Regions from separate parts of the Streptomyces sp. NPDC044044 genome, predicted to be linked through region 1. Evidence: riboswitches for the same ligand, from Rfam matches in the RefSeq annotation. Region 1 holds a riboswitch; the other holds the start of a gene.

Region 1 (7,783 bases):
GTGCGCCAGATGCGCCCCGGATCGGACGTGATCGAGGAGCTGCGCGAGCCCGCGCCGGGCTGCCGGACCCGTTTCGTGAGCTTCTGGAGCGACCTGGACCAGCTGATGGCCCCCCTCGAGACGGCCTGCGTCAACCATCCCGACCTGATCGCCCAGAACGTACGTGTCTCCGGTATCGGTCATCTCGCCCTGCCCGTGCACCCCGCGGTCGCCGCCGGAATCCGCCAGGCCCTCGATCTGCCTGCTTCGGGGACCCCCGCGACGGGTGCCGGTGCCGAGAAGGGACTGACCGTGGCCTGAGGAGCAGCTCCCGCGCGCCTCGACGCGGGAAATTTGTCGAACGGAACTCGAACGCAGGGCCAAAGCTGTGCCCGCAGTCCGCCGAAAGGCGGCCGAATGCCCGTTTCCTGAGAGCGTGAAACCTGCCGAAGATTGTCGCGCCCGCATACCGCCGGGTACAGTCGCCGCACTGCTCTGCCCCTGCTGCCGAGGCGAAAGAGAAGTTGGTGAACGACCGTCACCCGTCGGGGAGCTCGACACCCCCGGCCTCGGCACCCGCCGACTATGCGCCCTACGCGGCGTATGACCCGCAGAGCACCCAGCATGGCGCCTACGCCGGGTACGACGGCTACTCCACGGGGAGCTTCGACACCTCAGGCGGCTATGCGACGGCCGGTCCCGACACCGGAAGCTTCGCGTCCGACCCGCTCTTCGGCGACATGCCCGGCGGTCAGTACGACACCGGCCAGTGGTCCACCACGGGGACGCAGCAGACGCTGAACTACGACCCTTACGCCGCCCAGCACCAGGCCGCGTACGACACCAGTGGTTACGAGACCGGCAGCTACGACACCAGCATGTGGTCGACCGGCGGCTATCAGCACCTCTCCGCCGACATCCCCGCGCAGCCGGGCCCCGACGCCACCGGCCAGTGGGACACCACCGCCTGGAACCAGCCGCAGCACGAGCAGCAGCACCAGCCGCAGCAGACCGGCCAGTGGGAGACCCAGGCCTTCGACACCGGCGCGTACGACGCGACCGCGTGGAACTCCGGCGGCCAGGACATGACCTACGGGGCCACGGAGACGCTCGATGCGTACGGCGCCCCCGAGCCGCAAGAAGCCCACGGAGCACACGGGGCACACGGGGCACACGGAACGTACGAGGCCCAGGACACGCCCGGGGCGCCCGACACGTACGAGGCACCCGAACCGTACGAGCATTCGCCTTACGACACCGGGTCCTACGCCTCCGGATCCCACGCCCCCGAGGCCTACGCACAACCGGCCCCCGCCGAGCACGAGTTCACCCCCGACGAGGCTCCCGCCGATTCACTCGGTCCGGTCGAGCCGAGCCGCCACGGCTCCGTCGGCGACGACGAACCGCCGGTCATGGACCGCTCGCACGGCTCCCGCTCACGGACCCGCCGCCGCTCCCCCGCCAAGCGCTCCGCACTCTTCACCGTCGCCGTGCCCTCCGCCTGCGTGATGGGCGTCGCGGGTATCGCCGCCGCCTCCGTGGGCGACTTCGGCGGCGGGGACGAGAAGGAGGCACAGGCGGCATCGGCCCCGGACCCCACGTCGGTCCAGCCTTCAGCCGCCAACAACAAGCTCGACACGCAGCTGGCGAACCTGTCCGCGGACGCCGGTGACTTCGCCGACCGCGCGAGCCGCACCCAGGAGCGCATCGACCTCAAGGCGGAGAAGGTCGCCGCCGAGAAGAAGGCCGCCGAGGAAGCCGCGCGCAAGGAGCGTCTGCGCCCCAAGTTCGCGCTGCCGGTCAAGCAGCACGGCCTGAGCGCGTACTACGGCCAGGCCGGCATCAACTGGATGTCCGCGCACTCCGGAATCGACTTCCCGGTGTCGTACGGCACCGAGGTGCTCGCCGCCACCGACGGCACCGTCTCCACCAAGTGGAACAGCGCCTACGGCAACATGGCGATCGTGACCGCCAAGGACGGCACGGAGACGTGGTACTGCCACCTCTCCACGCACAAGGTCTCCAGCGGCCCCGTCAAGGCGGGCGACCCCATCGCCTTCTCCGGTAACTCCGGCAACTCCACGGGACCGCACCTGCACTTCGAGGTGCGCCCCGGCGGCGGCTCGGCGATCGACCCGCTGCCGTGGCTGCGCAGCCACGGCCTCGACCCGACGTAGTTCAAGGCACCGCCCGCGGCGACCCGGCGTAGTCCAAGGCACCGCCCGCGGCGACCTGGCGTAACTCAGGCCGCCGCTCCCGGCGTTACAGCTTCTCCACCGGCGCGTACCGCAGCAGCAGCCGCTTCGGCTTGGGCTCTCCGAAGTCCACCGTCGCCTCCGCGTTCGCGCCCGTGCCCTTCACCCCGACCACGGTCCCGAGGCCGAACTGGTCGTGCGTGACCCTGTCCCCGATCGCGAGCGCGACCACCGGCTTCTCCGTGGCACGGCGCGTGGCGAAGCCCTGCGCTCCCCCGGTGCGCGAGCGCGACGACGACAAGGAGGAGGCGATTCCGGCCGCGGGCCCGGAGGATGCCGGTGCGCCGACCGAACCCTTCCGCTTCCAGTCCAGGTGGGCCTCCGGGATCTCCTCCAGGAAGCGCGACGGCGGGTTGTACGAAGGCTGTCCCCAGGCGCTGCGCATCGAGGACCGCGTCAGATAGAGCCGCTCACGCGCGCGCGTGATGCCCACGTACGCGAGGCGGCGCTCCTCCTCCAGCTCCTTGACCTGGCCGAGTGAGCGCATGTGCGGGAAGACGCCGTCCTCCATGCCGGTCAGGAAGACGACCGGGAACTCGAGGCCCTTGGCGGTGTGCAGGGTCATCAGCGTGATGACTCCGGAGCCGTCGTCCTCCTCGTCGGGGATCTGGTCCGAGTCGGCGACGAGCGCGACCCGCTCCAGGAACTTGGAGAGCGTGCCCGACACGCCTGTGCCCGCGCCCGCGTCGTCCCCGCCTCCTTCCGCGTCCCCTTCGCCTTGTCCTTCTCCTTGTCCTTCGCCGCCTTCACCGGATTGCGCGGCTTCGCTGGATTGGGCGGCTTCGCCGTTGTCGTGCTCGAACTCCAGGGCCACGGCGGCGAGTTCCTGGAGGTTCTCGATGCGGGTCTCGTCCTGCGGGTCGGTCGAGGCCTGCAACTCGGCGAGATACCCGGTCCGTTCGAGCACGGCCTCCAGGACGACGGCGGGGCCCGCGCCGGACTCGACGATGGTCCGCAGCTCCTCCATCAGCACGTTGAACCGCTTGACGGCGTTCGCCGAGCGCGCGGCCATTCCGTACGCCTCGTCGACACGCTTCAGGGCCTGCGGGAAGGAGATCTTCTCGCGCTGCGAGAGCGCGTCGATCATCGCCTCCGCGCGGTCGCCGATGCCCCTCTTGGGTACGTTGAGAATGCGCCGCAGGGGGACGGAGTCCTCGGGGTTGGCGAGCACGCGCAGATACGCGAGGACGTCCCGGACCTCCTTGCGCTCGTAGAAGCGGACGCCGCCGACGACCTTGTACGGCAGGCCGACGCGGATGAAGATCTCTTCGAAGACACGGGACTGCGCGTTCGTCCGGTAGAAGATCGCGACGTCGCCCGCCTTCGCGTCGCCCGCGTCGGTGAGCCGGTCGATCTCGTCGGCGACGAACTGCGCCTCGTCGTGCTCGGTGTCGGCCACATAGCCGGTGATGCCCGCGCCCGCGCCCGCGTTGGTCCACAGGTTCTTGGGGCGGCGGCTTTCGTTGCGCTCGATGACGGCGTTGGCGGCGGTCAGGATCGTCTGCGTGGAGCGGTAGTTCTGCTCCAGGAGGATCGTCGTCGCGTTCGGGTAGTCCTCCTCGAACTGGAGGATGTTGCGGATCGTGGCGCCGCGGAAGGCGTAGATCGACTGGTCCGCGTCACCCACGACGCACAGCTCGGCGGGGTCGTCACCCTCGCCCCCGGAGGGGCCCACCAGCTCGCGCACCAGGGCGTACTGGGCGTGGTTCGTGTCCTGGTACTCGTCGACCATCACGTGCCGGAAGCGGCGGCGGTAGTGCTCGGCGACGTCCGGGAACGCGCGGAACATGTTGACCGTCGTCATGATCAGGTCGTCGAAGTCGAGGGCGTTCGCCTCGCGCAGGCGCGACTGGTACATCGCGTACGCCTGGGCGAGGGTCCGCTCGAAGCCGTCGGCGGCCTGACCGGCGAAGGTCTCCTCGTCGATCAGCTCGTTCTTCAGGTTCGAGATCTTGGCACTGAAGGACTTCGGCGGGAACTTCTTCGGGTCGATGTCCAGGTCGCGGCAGACCAGTGCCATCAGGCGCTTGGAGTCGGCGGCGTCGTAGATCGAGAAGGATGAGGTGAAGCCGATCGTCTTCGACTCGCGGCGCAGTATCCGCACGCACGCGCTGTGGAAGGTCGACACCCACATCGCGTTGGCCCGCGGCCCGACGAGCTGCTCGACGCGCTCCTTCATCTCGCCCGCGGCCTTGTTCGTGAACGTGATCGCCAGGATCTGCCCCGGGTGCACGTGCCGCTCGGCCAGGAGATACGCGATGCGGTGCGTGAGGACCCGGGTCTTGCCCGAGCCCGCGCCCGCGACGATGAGCAGCGGGGTGTCCGCGTGCACGACGGCCGCGCGCTGGTTCTCGTTCAGTCCGTCGAGCAGGGCCGCCGGGTCGAGCACGGGGCGCGGGGCACCTCCGCGATAGTGCGCGTCCCGGGGCGCGGGCGCGTCGAACTTCCCGTCGAACAGATCATCCGGAATGGATTCCGGGGCACTGTCCTCGGGCGGCGGCGGGTGCTCTTCCTCCGAAGCCCGCGAGGGCTTGAGGTCCGCCAGGAAGCTGTCATCAAAGAGGCTGCTCATCGCCTCCCGAGTCTAGGCGGCCCCACTGACAACCCGCCCCGGGTTCCGGCCACGTCACTGCACCTACGCCCCGAGCGCGGACGGTCACGCTCCGCCATGGCACGGCGTGCCCGCGTCAAGAGCTTCGTAAAGTAACGAAAATGTATCGGGCATATCGAACATCAACCTTCACACGGACCACACGAGTTGGCTAGCGTGCTCCGCAGGCCGCTCGTACTCCCACCGGCGAACCCCGCCGGGAACGGGTGGCCTCCGCCGAGTTCGATCTCCTCGGAGCCGGGGACCCACGATGAACTTGGGGTGAATCGGTCCCGTACGAAGTACGGGACTGTAGGGCAACCTTCCGGAACCATCCGCCCGAACCCGACAGCTAACCCGGTAGGCGGTCTACGGAAGGAGTCGCCTCCCTTGGCGTCGCACCGCAAGCCGCGGACCCGCATTGCCGGCCTACGCGCCACTCCCGCCCTCGGCATCACGACGGCGGCCCTCACCTCCGTGGCCCTCCTGTCACAGAGCGCGCAAGCCGCACCGTCCGCGCCGCAGAAGCCCAGCCTCGAAGAGGTCCAGAAAAAGGTCGACGACCTCTACCACCAGGCGGGCGTGGCCACGCAGAAGTACAACTCGGCCAAGGAGCGCACCGACAAGCAGCGCAAGAAGGTCGACACCCTTCTCGACGACGTGGCCAAGCGCGCCGACAAGCTGAACGAGGCCCGCCAGGAGCTGGGCGCGTTCGCCGCCGCCCAGTACCGCACCGGCGCCGTCTCCGAGACCGCCACAATGATGCTCGCCGACGACCCGCAGGGGTACTTCGACCAGAATCACCTGTCGGACCGGCTGACCGCGCGCCAGAAGAAGGCGGTCGACGACTACCAGACCGAGCAGGCCTCGGCGACGAAGCAGCGCGCCAAGGCCACCAAGAGCCTGGAGACGCTGAGCGACTCGCGGGACGACCTCAGGACGAGCAAGCAGACCGTCCAGAAGAAGCTGGGCCAGGCGCGCACGATGCTCTCGGAGCTGACCGCCGAGGAGAAGGCGCGGCTCGCGGCGATCGAGAAGAAGAAGGAAGAAGAGGCCAAGCGCAAGGCCGCCGAGCTGGCCCGCAAGCAGGAGGCCGAGGCGGAGGCCAAGCGCAAGGCGGCGGAAGAGGCCGCGGCGAAGGAGCGCGAGGAGAACAAGGAGACCCCGGACTCCGGCACCGGCACCGGCTCCGGCACGGGTTCCGGCTCCGGCTCCGGCTCCGGCGACACGGACAGCGGTTACGCGACGAAGGCCGCGAAGGTCATCAACTTCGCGGAGGCGCAGATCGGCAAGCCGTACGTGTGGGGCGCCACCGGCCCCGACTCCTACGACTGCTCCGGGCTCACCCAGGACGCGTGGAAGGCCGCGGGGATCTCCCTGCCGCGTACTACGTGGGACCAGGTGAAGGTCGGCACGACCGTGAAGACCGCCGACGCAAAGCCGGGTGACCTGGTCTTCTTCTACGACGACATCAGCCACGTAGGGATCTACATCGGCGACGGCAAGATGATCCACGCCCCGAAGCCGGGCGCGAACGTCCGCGTCGAGTCGATCTACTACATGCCGATCCACAGCGTGGTGCGGCCCGCGTAACCGTCATTCGAGACGCCGCAAGACGCCACACACGAGAAAACGGCCCTCCACGCGCGCGTGGAGGGCCGTTTTCCGTGCTTCTGCGGGTCGGCTCAGGTCCACAGCACCGCGATGAAGATGTTCGCGACGGTCAGCAGCCCGACGGCGCCGAACATCCCCTTGTCCACCTTCTCCTCATCCCGTTTCACATAGACGAGCGCGAGGATCACGATCAGCACGGCCATCTTGATGCCGATCTTGACGTTGTTGACCGGGTTGTCGTCCGCCTGGTTGAGGCCCACCAGGATGACGCCCGTGACGAGCATCGTCAGCGCGCCGTGCAGCATCGCCGGGTTGAAGCGGGCCGTGCCCTGGCCCATCTGCTTCATCTGAGTGAGGAAGCCGCCCAGGAGGGAGGCGATGCCGATGATGTGCAGGCCGACGAAGAGATGGGTGAGAACGTCCATGGTTCCGGAGCCTAGCCGGGGCCTTATCACCACTCCGTAGCCAGGTGGGCCACAAGCGCCGCATCGGTCACACGCATACGCGAAGGACGTGCGGTCTGACGAATGACGCAGTCACATACGGTCACCTTCCATAACACTTCCGTCAGTTGCACGCATTCCGTCACCAACCCGTGACGCCCAGGTTTAGCGTCCTTCGTCAGGTGCCCGGCTCCCCACCGCCGCCCGGACCAGGGGCGGCAGTCGGACACCACCGCCGAGAATCCGGCGGCGGTCCGCTCCCCCTGTGCGGGCCGCCGCCGGAACCTTAAGGAGCCCCCTTCGTGGCAGCGCACCGCAAGCCCAAACAGCGCTCGCTCAGTGGCCATACGGCCCGCACCGCCGCCACCATCGCCCTCGCCGGGGCCGCAACAGCCACCGCCTTCGACGGAACGGGACACGCCGACCCGCGGCTCAGCCCGGCCGAGGTGAAGTCCAAGGTCGACGCGCTCTACCGCGAGGCGGAGATCGCCACCGAGAAGTACAACGGCGCCAAGGAGAAGGCCGAGAGCGCCGAGAAGTCGCTGGGCGAGCTGCGCGACGAGGCGGCCCGCAAGACGCAGAAGCTCAACTCGGCGCGCGAGGGCCTCGGTTCGATCGCCGCGGCGCAGTACCGCAGCGGCGGCATCGACCCGGCCGTCCAGCTCGCGCTCTCCTCCGACCCCGACCAGTACCTCGAGCGCGCCGCGCTCGCCGACCGGGCGGACAGCCGCCAGGCCGCGGCCGTCACCGGCGTGCGGAAGCAGCTGCAGGGGATCGACCAGCTGCACACCGAGGCCGACGACACCCTCGCGCACCTCAAGTCGCGCCAGGCGGAGCTGAAGAAGCACAAGAAGACGGTCAACGGAAAGCTGGACACGGCCAAGCGGCTCCTGTCGCAGCTC
Region 2 (7,783 bases), on a different contig from region 1:
GGAAGGTCCTGGTCAACTGCGCGGGACTGCAGTGCGACCGGGTGGCGATGCTGGCCGGTGACGAGCCCGGGATGCGGATCGTGCCCTTCCGGGGCGAGTACTTCGACCTGGTGCGGCCCGAGCTGGTGCGTGGCCTGGTGTATCCGGTGCCGGACCCGGCTTTCCCCTTCCTCGGGGTGCATCTGACGCGGGGCATCGGGGGCGGGGTCCATGTGGGCCCGAACGCGGTGCCGGCGCTGGCCCGTGAGGGGTACGGATGGGGTGTGGTGCGGCCCCTGGAGGTCGCGGGGACGCTGGGGTGGCCGGGGGCCTGGCGGATGGCCGGGCGGCACTGGCGGTATGGGGCGGGGGAGTTCCGGCGGTCCCTTTCGAAGGGGGCGTTCACCGCGGCGGTGCGGAGGCTGCTGCCTGCGGTGACTCCGGATGATCTCGTGCCTGCGGCGGCGGGGGTGCGGGCGCAGGCCGTCTTGCGTGACGGAACGCTGGTGGATGACTTCCTGATCCGGAGTGGGGTGCGGGCCGTGCATGTACTGAACGCGCCATCGCCTGCGGCCACGGCTTCTCTCCCTATTGGGAGGGAAGTGGCCCGGCGGGTGCTGGCGGTGCTGTAGGAGCGGTGTAGGAGCGGTCCCTCCGCCCCCCCTGGACCCCGGACAAGATGTCGGCCACCAAGGCCCCCGCGCAGCGGGTTTTCGGGAAGGGGCGGGGTTGGGGATTAAAATCGCCCCACTGTGCCTGAGTCGAACACCACCCCCGAGCGCCCCCAAGCCCCCCGCCCCAAGGGCGAGCCCCGCTTCCCGCAGGGCCCCGCGCCCGACCCCGCGGGCTCCCACTTCGAGCGGCGGATCCGCAGCTTCCAGCCCCGGCGCAGCCGCGTCACCACAGGCCAGGCGGACGCGCTCCAGCGGCTCTGGCCCAAGTGGGGCCTGGACATCGACGGGCAGCGCACCCTCGACCTCGCCGAGCTGTTCGGCGGCGAGCGCCCCGTCGTACTCGAGATCGGGTTCGGCATGGGCGAGGCCACCGCCCAGATGGCCGCGGACGACCCGGACACCGGCATCCTCGCGGTCGACGTGCACACCCCGGGCCAGGGAAACCTCCTCGGCCTCGCCGAGCGGAACGAACTCACCAACATCCGCGTAGCGAACGGCGACGCCGTCATCCTGCTCCGCGAAATGCTCCGGCCCGCCTCCCTCGACGGCCTCCGCGTGTACTTCCCCGACCCCTGGCCCAAGGCCCGCCACCACAAGCGCCGCATCATCCAGCCCGACTTCCTCGACCTCGCCGCGCCCCGCCTCAAGCCCGGCGCCGTCCTGCACTGCGCGACCGACTGGGAGCCGTACGCGGAGCAGATGCTGGAGGTGCTCAGCGCGCACCCCGGCTTCGAGAACACCCAGGACGACGGCGGGTACGCGCCCCGGCCCTCCTTCCGTCCCCTCACCCGATTCGAGGGCCAGGGCCTGGACAAGGGACACGTGGTCCATGACCTGCTGTTCCGCCGTACATCCGGCCAGGAGGCCTGAGCCAACCGGCCGCGGGACCTGAGACAACCGGCCGCCGGACCTGAGATACCGGCCACGGGGCCCGAGACACCGTCGCGGCCCACCCCTGTCCCTCGTTAGGGTCAACGGGTGGCCATCCGTTCTCCGCTCCCGCACCCGATGCCCCCCGCTGGGCCCGCCGGGCTGCGGCACGCGCGCTGGTGGCAGCGGCGGGCGATACGCGCGGCCGCCCTGGTCACGCTGCTCGCCCTGTCCGGCCTGGTCATCCTGGCCCTGGTCAGGGAACAGACCGGCACCGAAGGCTTCCTGGTCGGGCTCGGCCTCGCGACACTTCCCGTGCCGCTCCTGGTGGCCGCCTTCCGCTGGCTGCAACGGGTCCAGCCGGGCCCCTGGCGGAACCTCCTCTTCGCCTTCTCCTGGGGTGCCTGCGCGGCCGCCCTCATAGCGATCGTCGCGAACAGCTTCGCGACCCGCTGGATAGCCACCGCCACGGCCGACCCCACCAGCGCGGACACCCTCGGCGCGACGGTCATAGCGCCGATCGTCGAGGAGAGCGCGAAAGCCGCGGCCGTGCTGCTCGTCTTCCTCTTCCGCAGACGCGAGTTCACCGGAATCGTCGACGGCGTGGTGATCGCCGGAGTGACCGCGACCGGCTTCGCGTTCACCGAGAACATCCTCTATCTCGGCAGCGCCTTCGGCACCGACCAGATCAACGGCGGCACCGGGCTCGCGTCCGTGACGGCGGCGACCTTCTTCGTACGCGTCGTGATGTCGCCCTTCGCGCACCCGCTCTTCACCGTGCTCACCGGCATCGGCTTCGGTATCGCCGCGCTCAGCGCGGAGCGCCAGAACTGGCGCCGCGTCCTGCTCCCGGTCGGCGGACTCCTCCTGGCGATGGGCCTGCACGCCCTGTGGAACGGCTCGGCGGCCTTCGGGGACTACGGCTTCTTCGCCGTGTACGCGCTCTTCATGCTGCCCGCCTTCGGCCTGCTCACCTGGCTGGTGATCTGGATCAGACAGCGCGGCCTGCGCATCGTGCGGGCCGAACTGCCCGCGTACGCGCTCGCGGGCTGGCTCACCGCGCCCGAGCCGTACGCCCTCGGCACGATGCGCGCCCGCACCCTCGCCCGCGACTACGCCTCGTACACCCAGGGCAAGGCCGCGGCGCGCACGGTCGCCCAGTACGAGACGTACGCGACGTCTCTCGCGCTCCTTCGCCACCGTGGGCGCAAGGGCCGCGCCGGCGCCGACTTCGTCGTACGGGAGCGGGAGTTGCTGCACGCGCTGTGGGAGCGCCGCGAGGCGGCACGGCCCGCCCTGGCGTACGCGGCACGCGCGACGGCACCGGTGTTCGTCCCGATGCCGCCGCCGTACGGATACCGGCAGCCGTACCCGCAGGCGTATCCACAGTCCTATCCGCACCAGCACCAGCACCAGCCCCCGTACGGATATCCGTACGCACAACCGGCGATGCCCTACCCCGCGTACAACCCCTACAACGGCCAGGGCCTCTAGGCGGAAGCCTTCGTCAGCGCCGACACCTCGGCGTCCGTCAGCTCGAACTCCCCCACCGCGAGCAGCGCGGGCAGCTGCTCGACCGTACGGGCGGAGGCGATCGGCGCCGCCACCGTCGGCTGCGCCGCGAGCCACGCGAGGGCCACGGTCGCGACCTCGGCGCCGCGCTCCTGGGCGACCTGGTCGAGGGCGGCGAGCACCCGCGGGCCGCGCTCCGTCTCCAGGTGCTTGCCCGCGCCCTCGGCCCGCGCGCTGTCGACCTTCGCACCCGGGCGGTACTTGCCGGTCAGGAAGCCGGAGGCGAGCGCGTAGTACGGGACGGCGGCCAGGCCGGAGCGCGAGGCGACCTGTTCAAGGGTGCCCTCGTACGTGTCGCGCGAGACGAGGTTGTAGTGCGGCTGGAGCGCCGAGTAGCGGGCGAGGCCCTCGCGGTCGGAGAAGTCGAGGAACTCCTGGAGCCGGTCGGCGCTCACGTTCGAGGCGGCGATCGCGCGCACCTTGCCGGACGTGACCAGCTCGTCGAGCGCGCCGATGATCTCCTCGACCGGGACGGACGGGTCGTCGTAGTGCGTGTAATAGAGGTCGATGTAGTCGGTGCGCAGGCGGCGCAGCGACTCCTCGGCACCGGACTTGATGGTGTTCGCGGACAGGCCCTTGTAGTCGGGGTGGGCGCCGACCTTGGTGGCGAGTACGACGTCGGAGCGGTTGCCGCGCGCGGCGAGCCAGTTGCCGATGACGGTCTCGGACTCCCCGCCCTTGTTGCCGGGCACCCAGGCCGAGTAGACGTCGGCGGTGTCGATGAAGTTGCCGCCGGCGGCGGTGTAGGCGTCGAGCACGGTGAAGGACTGCGCCTCGTCGGCCGTCCAGCCGAAGACGTTGCCGCCCAGGGCGAGCGGGAAGACCTCGAGGTCGGACGAGCCAAGCTTGCGGAGAGAAGTCATACGGGGATCAACGCCCTTGCGGACCGCGGAATTCCGTCGAGCGACCCGGGCACGGGGAGGAGCGGGCATGCCGAACCGGCAGCCCTGGCGTCGGGGGGTTGTCGCCAGGACCGCCGGGGTTCTGGGGCTTCCTCAGAGGGACTGGCCCTTGCCGCGCAGCCACGCCGCCGGGTCGACCCCGGTGGAGTCGCCGCCCGGGTGGACCTCCAGGTGGAGGTGCGCGCCGGTGACGTTGCCGGTCGCGCCGACGCGGCCGATGGTCTCGCCGGTGGTGACCTTCTGGCCCGCGCTGACGTTCATCGAGGACTGGTGGCAGAACCACAGCTCGGTGCCGTCGTCGAGTTCGAGGATCGTGCGGTAGCCGTACGCCCCCGCCCAGCCGGCCTCCTTGATGGTGCCGGAGTGGATGGCCTTGATGGGCGTGCCCGTCGGAGCGGCGAAGTCCAGGCCGGTGTGGTAGCCGGAGGACCACATGGAGCCGGGCTGACCGAAGGTGCCGGTGAGCGTGTACGAGGCGACGGGGAGGGTGTAGCTCTTCGCGAGCTTGGCCAGGCGCTCCGCCTCGGCCTTGCGCTTGGCCTCCGCCTCGGCCTTCTTCTTCGCGGCGGCCTTCTCGGCGGCGATCTTCTTCTCGGCCGCGGTCTGCTTGGCGGCGGCCTGTTCGGCGGCCTGCTTGACGGCGGCTTCCTCGGCCGCCTTCTGGACCGCGTCGTCCGCCTGGTCCTGCTGGTTCTCGGCCTGCTCCATGATGCGGGCCCGCAGTGCCTCTCCGGCGTCCGTGGTGCCCTGCTCGGCGTCGGCGGTGCTGACCCCGGCGGCGCTCAGGGGCGCGGCGGCGACGATCACGCCGCCGTCCGCGGCGGCGGAGTCGGAGGAGTCGTCGGATATCAAGGACCCCACGCCCGGAAGCGACTTGGCCTCCGGCAGCGAGTCCGTGACGGCCGAGAGGTCCGGCATCTCGATGGAGACCGGGGGCTTGCCGCCCTGCGCGGTGGCGATGCCGCCCGCGCCGACTGCGGCGATGACGCCTACGCCGAGAACTGTGGAGCTGCGGGCGAGCCCGCCACCGCCCCGCTTGTGGACGCGGTGCCTGCCGCGGACGGGGCGAATGGACTCCTCGGTGGGATTCCATTCCTCCCAGGAACTGTCTTCGTACCCACCGAAGTCGTCGTCATTCGGTACGTACGCGCCTTGGGGGGCAGGGCGGTTGGACGCCACTGGGGCGCACTCCTTTCCTTCCTTCTCGCCTACCGGGTTAGCTGACGGGTTCGGAGCAGGAAGGTCTCCTACGAACACCTGGCACGGATGCACAGATGCCCGATTCACCCCAATTAGTGGTTCCCCGGCTCCCTTTCGGGATTAGGCGCGTGCGCGCGGAGCCGACTCGAGTGACGGCTGGGACGACCGCGCTGCGTTATCGAACGTTAATAGACAGCGGGGCCGTATTCCAAGCCGTTCCGACTGATCGTTAACGCCTTTGGCCCGTACTTAACGGGACACGGGGGTGCGGAACGGGGCGAGTTGACGCCACTTCTTCACACACCGGAGCTTCACACTTCCTTGACAGTACGTCAGTTGTTATGCGGAGTGGTGTTCTTCAGTCACGGCCGGTGACATCGATCTCCGCGTCGACCCCGCCCTCGGTCCCCGCATCGCCCGTCACCAACGGCCGCCGCACCGCGAGCAGCGCCATGTCGTCGGTCGTGCCGCCCCCGGTGTGCCTGCGCACCTCTTCGGTGAGCGTGGCGAGGAGGGCGTCCGGGCCGTTGGGTCCGGGGAAGATGCGGCCCCCGAGCCGGGTGGCCGCGTCGTAGAACTCGCCCCGGCTGTCACGCGCCTCGGAGAGCCCGTCGGTGTACAGGAGCAGCATCGCCCCCGGCGGGAACTCCGTCTCGTCCGCACGGTCCGGCCAGGCACCAAGATCGCCCATCCCCAGCGGCAGCGCGGGCTCGGTCGCGGACAGCACGCACAGCCGCCCGTCGCCGCGCAGGAGCAGCGGTCCCGGGTGCCCGCGGTTGATGAGGCGCACGAGACCGTCGCCGTGCGAGATCTCCGCCAGGACGGCGGTGGTGAACCCCTCGAAGGCGTCGAGCCCGTCGCGCCGCGTGCCCTCGCGCGCAAGAGCACGCTCCAGCCGCTGGGCCACCGCCTCCAGCGTGGCCTCCTGCTCGGCGGCCTCCCGGAACGCCCCGATGACGACGGCGACGGCCGCCACCGCGCCCATCCCCTTGCCCCGTACGTCACCGACGATGACGCGCACGCCGTGCGGGGTGTCCTGCACGGCGTACAGATCGCCCCCGATGAACGCGTCGGCCTCAGCGGCCTCGTACCGCGCCGCGACGTCGAGACCGCCGATCCGGGGGTCCGGCTGCGGCAGCACGGCGCGCTGGGCGGCCTCGGCGATGGAGCGGGCGGAGGCGAGCTGTTTGTCGCTGCGGCGCTGGACGCGGTTGATGACGACGGCGAGCACGGCGACGGTCGTCACCGTGATCAGTTCGGTGACGGCTTCGACGTCGGTGGTGGTGTTGGTCTTGAAGTGCAGGGCGAGCACGGCCGCGCAGGAGCCGGCGCCGATGAGGGTGGTGCTGATCAGCGAGTAGAAGGGGGCCGCGATGAGCGGGGCGGCGGTGAAGAGGGGCGCGGCGGTGAAGGCGGGCGGGGTCGCGATGTCGTAGACGACCCCGGCGACGATGAGCAGCAGCGGAAGGGCCCGCACGAGCGCCCGCTCATGCCGGACATCGGGAGCCTCGCCCCCACCACTTCCTCCTCGCAGCCCCACCGGTCTTCTCCTGCCGAATCCCGCGGCCAGGACCAGATCCATGACCACGCTCAACCAGGGTTCCCAAAGCGGCGGCGCGGGGCGACCGGTGTGGGCCGACGGAGTGACGAGGGAGCGACGAGAGAGCAACGAGGGAACGACGGGGAAAACGCCGAAGGCCCGGATCCATTTCTGGATCCGGGCCTTCGGTCTTTAGTAGCGGGGACAGGATTTGAACCTGCGACCTCTGGGTTATGAGCCCAGCGAGCTACCGAGCTGCTCCACCCCGCGCCGTTGAATGCAACTCTACGCCATCAGGGGGAGTGAAAGCGAACCGGTTGAGAACCACCGGCGAACGGAGCCCGCCGCTCACGCGTTCTCGGCGTGCGTCAGCGTCTCCCAGGCCACGAACAGGTCGTCCGTCCCCTCGGGCCGCTGCGCGCGCGTGAACCTCTCCGTCTGCGGAAGCTCCAGCTTCAGCCGGTCCCGCAGGTGATTGAGGCCGACCTCGGTGTCGGGCCCCATGTCGCGCTGCACCTTGCCGCCGCACAGCCAGTCCGGCGCCTGCGCGCCCAGCTGGTACTTGGAATGGAACTCAAGGGCGGCCCGCAGCCGGTCCTTGACCTCGCCGTACAGATCGACGCCCTGATGCCAGGCGGTCTCCGCGATGTGCGCGGTGGCCGCGAGCGAGTAGCTGGCGTGCTTGAAGTTCCGGCAGGTCTCCTGGGAGAGCCCGTCGGCGAAGGTCTTCTGCCCGAACCAGTACTTCTGGAGCTTCGCCGGGGTGTTGATGTCGCTGCCCGCGGGAGAGACGGGCAGCGGGCCGTCCGACTTCAGATAGAAGTAGGCGGGCACCCGGGTCCTGAAGTGCGTCACCGCCTTCTCGAAGGACTCGTGGTCGTCGAGGAAGACCGCCATGCTGATGGTCGCGTCGGCCATCAGGAGGTCCCAGTTGCCGTTGAAGTCGGCGGCTCCGTCGCGCACTTGGGGCAGATAGGCGTTGCGCAGCATCCGCTCGAAACGCAGGAGCTCGCCGTCGGTCCAGCCGTCGTAGGTGTAGCGCACGG

Evidence for each region. Region 1 has a riboswitch for cyclic di-AMP ahead of AC07AG_RS11595 (C40 family peptidase). Riboswitches for the same ligand answer to the same signal wherever they lie in the genome.
Region 2: another riboswitch for cyclic di-AMP. It lies ahead of AC07AG_RS42360 (M23 family metallopeptidase); the one in region 1 lies ahead of AC07AG_RS11595 (C40 family peptidase).

What each region holds. Positions count from the first base shown of each region.
Region 1 covers NZ_JBWKFG010000003.1:141,890-149,672, reverse strand. Annotated here, with positions in the region: gene AC07AG_RS11610 (lipase family alpha/beta hydrolase) at 1-300, shown strand, start outside; gene AC07AG_RS11605 (M23 family metallopeptidase) at 507-2,156, shown strand; gene AC07AG_RS11600 (ATP-dependent DNA helicase) at 2,242-4,806, opposite strand; cyclic di-AMP (ydaO/yuaA leader) riboswitch at 5,050-5,206, shown strand; gene AC07AG_RS11595 (C40 family peptidase) at 5,215-6,417, shown strand; gene AC07AG_RS11590 (hypothetical protein) at 6,510-6,863, opposite strand; gene AC07AG_RS11585 (C40 family peptidase) at 7,184-7,783, shown strand, end outside.
Region 2 covers NZ_JBWKFG010000020.1:2,578-10,360, reverse strand. Annotated here, with positions in the region: gene lhgO (L-2-hydroxyglutarate oxidase) at 1-611, shown strand, start outside; gene trmB (tRNA (guanosine(46)-N7)-methyltransferase TrmB) at 732-1,523, shown strand; gene AC07AG_RS42370 (PrsW family intramembrane metalloprotease) at 1,662-3,017, shown strand; gene AC07AG_RS42365 (aldo/keto reductase) at 3,014-3,958, opposite strand; gene AC07AG_RS42360 (M23 family metallopeptidase) at 4,091-5,176, opposite strand; cyclic di-AMP (ydaO/yuaA leader) riboswitch at 5,188-5,334, opposite strand; gene AC07AG_RS42355 (PP2C family protein-serine/threonine phosphatase) at 5,556-6,779, opposite strand; tRNA gene AC07AG_RS42350 (tRNA-Met) at 6,934-7,007, opposite strand; gene AC07AG_RS42345 (alginate lyase family protein) at 7,086-7,783, opposite strand, start outside.